DNA from 2 places in the Micromonospora sp. DH13 genome. Region 1 is predicted to be linked to the other one. Evidence: riboswitches for the same ligand, from Rfam matches in the RefSeq annotation. Region 1 holds a riboswitch; the other holds the start of a gene.
The links. Region 1 has a riboswitch for thiamine pyrophosphate ahead of LPA42_RS20350 (ECF transporter S component). Riboswitches for the same ligand answer to the same signal wherever they lie in the genome.
Positions count from the first base shown of each region.

Region 2: it holds a riboswitch for thiamine pyrophosphate, as region 1 does, so the genes downstream of both, LPA42_RS24370 (thiamine phosphate synthase) here and LPA42_RS20350 (ECF transporter S component) in region 1, are expected to answer to the same signal.

Region 1 is NZ_JAHWGR010000021.1:80,726-82,921, forward strand. It holds gene LPA42_RS20345 (ABC transporter ATP-binding protein) at 1-184, opposite strand, end outside; gene LPA42_RS20350 (ECF transporter S component) at 287-877, opposite strand; TPP riboswitch at 947-1,052, opposite strand; gene LPA42_RS20355 (permease) at 1,375-2,196, shown strand, end outside.
Region 2 is NZ_JAHWGR010000029.1:38,157-40,352, forward strand. It holds gene thiO (glycine oxidase ThiO) at 1-137, opposite strand, end outside; gene LPA42_RS24370 (thiamine phosphate synthase) at 227-853, opposite strand; TPP riboswitch at 848-955, opposite strand; gene LPA42_RS24375 (ThuA domain-containing protein) at 1,442-2,196, shown strand, end outside.

The sequences.
Region 1 (2,196 bases):
AGTCGTCGGACAGCAGCCCGGCCAGCGCGGCCAGCAGCGTGCTCTTGCCGGCCCCGGAGGGCCCCAGCAGCAGCACCCGCTCGCCGGCCTCGACGCTCAGGTCCACCCCGCGCACCGCCCAGGCCCGCCGCCCGGCGTGCCGCCACCCGAACCCCCGCAACACCACCCGCGCCCGTACCGCCATGCCTCCCCGCCCCCTCCGCCCGCCGTCGGTGATCAAGAGGTTCGCGTCAGGAGAGCGCGCTCGGCTGACGCAAACCTCTTGATCGACATGTGGAACCGCGCGCTAGATCGGGGTGCGGGCGCGGGCGGCGGGGAAGCGGTCCAGGGCGCCCGTGGTGAGCAGGGCGCGCAGGAGGGCCCACGCGCCCGCGCCCGCGATGATCGTGGCGCTCACCACGGTGAGCAGGGCGTACGGGAGGCGGTAGCCGGTCAGGTCGTACTCGGCGTTCCACACGAGGAAGTCGAACAGGGCGGCGCCGACGCCGGTGAGCGCCCCGGCGAGCAGCGCGGTCGGCAGCCGGAAGGAGCGGTAGCGGAACGCGGCGAACGCCAGCTCCGCGCCGAGGCCCTGGACCATGCCCTGCGGGATCACCGTGCCGGCCCACTGGCTGCCCAGCAGGGCGGACAGGACGGCGGCGACGGTCTCGCAGTACAGGGCCGCGCCCGGCTTGCGGATCACCAGGCCGCCGAGCACGGCCGGCATCAGCCAGACCCCGTAGAGCAGGGTCTGCGCGGGCGGGAAGAACGCGAACGCCCCCTCGGTGGCGCTCCAGACCAGGCCCCAGGCCCAGAAGATGACGCCGAAGGCGACGGCGATCACCGAGGCGACCACGATGTCGATCGTGCGCCAGCGGTTGCTGTCGGTGTGGTTCATGGTGGCTCCCAGTCCTTGACGAACCAGGAGAAGACGCACGCCGCGCCCGGTGCACCGGACGTCGACGCGGCTGGAGGTCGACCGAACTCCCTGCGCTGGCATTACCCAGATCAGGTTCGAGGGTCTGCGGGCGGTGCCCGCACTCTCAGCGCTGTGCGCTCCCCTGTCGGATGTGAAGTTGTCTCCCCGACGCTAACACCCGGGAAGATCACCGGGCAAAGTGATCTTTCCGCAGCTCACGAGGGAGGATCCCGGAACCCGGTCACCGCCGTTTCGGCGTCGTCCATCGACCCGGCCCGCTGGGCGCGATAGTGTCGCGCCGCCGAACCTCACCCGCCTCCAGGGAGCAGACCGTGGCGTCGACGACCGACAGCTCCGCGCCGCCCGCCGGCCCCGACGGGCGGGCCCCGGCGACGGGGCCGGGCGGCGGGGACGGGCCGGACGTACCCCAGGGGGAGGCGGCGTCGGGCGGGCCGCGACGGTCGCTCGGCGGCCGGATCGGCTCGGTCGAGGTGCTGGCCGCGCTGCTGGTCCTCCTGATCGTGTTCCGCGCGCCGCTGGCCGACGCGCTGTCCGCGCCCCGGCTGCAGACCTGGACGACGGTCTTCGTCTCGGTGCTGGTGCAGGCCGTGCCGTTCCTCGTCTTCGGGGTGCTGCTCTCGGCGGTGATCGCGGTCTTCGTGCCGCGCTCGTTCTGGGCCCGGGCGCTGCCCCGGCACCCGGCCCTCGCGGTGCCGGTGGCCAGCGCCGCCGGCGTGGTGCTGCCCGGCTGCGAGTGCGGTTCGGTGCCGATCGCCGGGTCGCTGATCCGGCGCGGCGTCACCCCGGCGGCGGCCCTGGCGTTCCTGCTCGCCGCCCCGGCGGTCAACCCGGTCGTGCTCGCCGCGACCGCCGTCGCCTTCCCCGGCGCACCGGAGATGGTGCTCGGCCGGGCGGTGGCCAGCCTGGTCGTCGCCATGGTCATGGGGTGGCTCTGGCTGCGGCTCGGCCGCGCCGACTGGATCCGGCTGCCGCGCCGGCCCGAGCTGGACGGGGCGTCGCGCGGCGCGGCCTTCTGGGCGGCCGTGCGGCACGACGTCGTGCACGCCGGGGGCTTCCTGGTCGTCGGCGCGATGGCCGCCGCCAGCATCAACGTGCTGGTGCCGGAGCGCTGGCTGCAGACCCTGGCCGACAAGCCGGTGCTGTCGGTGCTCGCCCTGGCCGTGCTCGCCGTGCTGCTGTCCATCTGCTCGGAGGCCGACGCCTTCGTCGCGGCGTCGCTGTCGCAGTTCTCCCTCACCTCCCGTCTCGTCTTCCTGGTGGTCGGTCCGATGGTCGAT
Region 2 (2,196 bases), on a different contig from region 1:
ACCGGCGACAGCATCCCGGCGGCGACGTGGGACGCGCCCGACCCGGGGGCCGGGTCGTGCACGGTGACGCGCAGCCCGCGCGCCGCGCACCGCCACGCGACCGCCAGCCCGACGGCCCCGCCCCCCACCACCGCCACGTCGGCAAGGAAGGGCCCCCTGTTAACGCTTTCTGCATAGGAAGGGTCCCTTCCTAACCCGTCGGCGCGGGCTGGCACCTCGGCGCGGGCTAGCACGTCAACGCCCCGAGCAGCTCGGCGGTGGCCCGCGCGGGATCGGCGGCGGCGGAGAGCGCCCCGACCACCGCCACCCCGTACGCCCCGGCGGCGCGCAGCGCCGGCACCGCCGCGGCGGTCACCCCGCCGATGGCGATCACCGGCACCGCCACGGCCCCGGTCACGGCGCGTACCCCCTCGGGGCCGATCGGGTCCGGCAGGCCCGCCTTGGTGTCGGTGGCGTGGCAGGGGCCGACGCCGAGGTAGCTGGCACCGCCGGCCACCGCCTCGGCGGCCGGCCCCGGTGCGCGGGCGGTCGCGCCGAGCACGGCGGTGGGGCCGAGGACCCGGCGGGCCGCCGCGACCGGCAGGTCGTCCGCGCCGACGTGGCCGCCGGCCGCGCCGACCGCGAGCGCCACGTGCAGCCGGTCGTTGACCAGGCACATCGCCTCGTACGGGGCGCACAGGGCGACCGCCCGCCGGGCCAGGTCGTACGCCTCGCGGTCGGTGGCGTCGTCGGTGACGCGGACCTGGACGACCAGCTCGGCGCGGGCCACCGGCAGGGCGGCGCGCAGCACGGCGAGCGGGTCCCGCCCCGGCCGGGTGTCGGTGATCAGATGCAGTCGCCCAAGGGACGGCACGGCAACTCTCCTCCCTGCGCCGGCATTACCCGGATCAGGTTCGACGGTCGGGGGCTCCAGCCCCCCTCTCAGCCCGGTACACCGGGCTCCCGTGGGTTACGTCCGTGTCACCGTACGACGAATCGGCTGATCCGCCAAGGGATCCGACCGGTGGTCCAGACCACGGTCAGCCGGCCGGCGAGCCGCTTCTCCCCATTCCTCCGCATGCGCCGGATAGGTCGATCGCCGATACCGAATCGTTACACGCCGACGCCTTGCCGGAAACGAGTCCAGCGGCGCTAATTTGTTCAACCGATCGACATATTTCGGCGCGTGGCCTCGGCGTGGCCCGCACCGACCTACCGGTACGCGGCTCCTGGCGTGGTCGCGCACCCGATCCGACCGGTGAGCGGCCCTGGCGTGGCCGCGCACCGACCAGCGGTACGCGACCCCCTCGCGTACCGGTCCGACAGGTGCGGGCCCGGCCCGCACCGACGTTACAGGTGCCTGGGCCCTGGTCTGACCCAGGCACCGCACCGACCGGGGACGGTCTGCGGCGAAGTCCTCCCCGAGCCCACCACTGTCCAGCTCGGACAAAAGGAGCATGGAGTGTCTCCATCCCGCCGCCGCCGCATACCTCGCGGCATCCTGAGTTCCTCACTTCTCAGCCTGTCCCTCGTCGCCACCGGCCTGGTCGCCGGCACCCCCGCGCAGGCCGCACCGGCCGCCGCGCAGGCGGCGCCCCTGGCGGCCCCCGTAGCGGCCGCCGCCACCGACCCGTTCTCGGTGCTCGTCTTCTCCAAGACCGCCGCCTTCCGGCACGACGCGATCCCGGCCGGCATCGCCGCGATCCAGAAGCTCGGCGTCGACAACGGCTTCACCGTCGACACGACCGAGGACGGCGCCGCGTTCAACGACGCCAACCTCGCGAAGTACCAGGCCGTGATCTGGCTGTCGACCACCGGTGACGTCCTCAACGCCGACCAGCAGGCCGCGTTCGAGCGCTACATCAAGGCCGGCGGCGGCTACGCCGGCGTCCACGCGGCCTCGGACACCGAGTACGACTGGCCCTGGTACGGCAAGCTGGTCGGGGCGTACTTCAACAACCACCCCGCCAACCAGCAGGCCACCGTCAAGGTCGAGGACCACGCCCACCCGTCCACGGCCACGCTGCCGGACAAGTGGTCCCGGTTCGACGAGTGGTACAACTTCCGGACCAACCCGCGCGCCAACGTGCACGTCCTGGCGAGCCTGGACGAGAAGTCCTACACGCCGGGCAGCGGCGCGATGGGCGCCGACCACCCCACCGCCTGGTGCCAGGACTACGACGGCGGCCGGGCCTGGTACACCGGTGGCGGCCACAC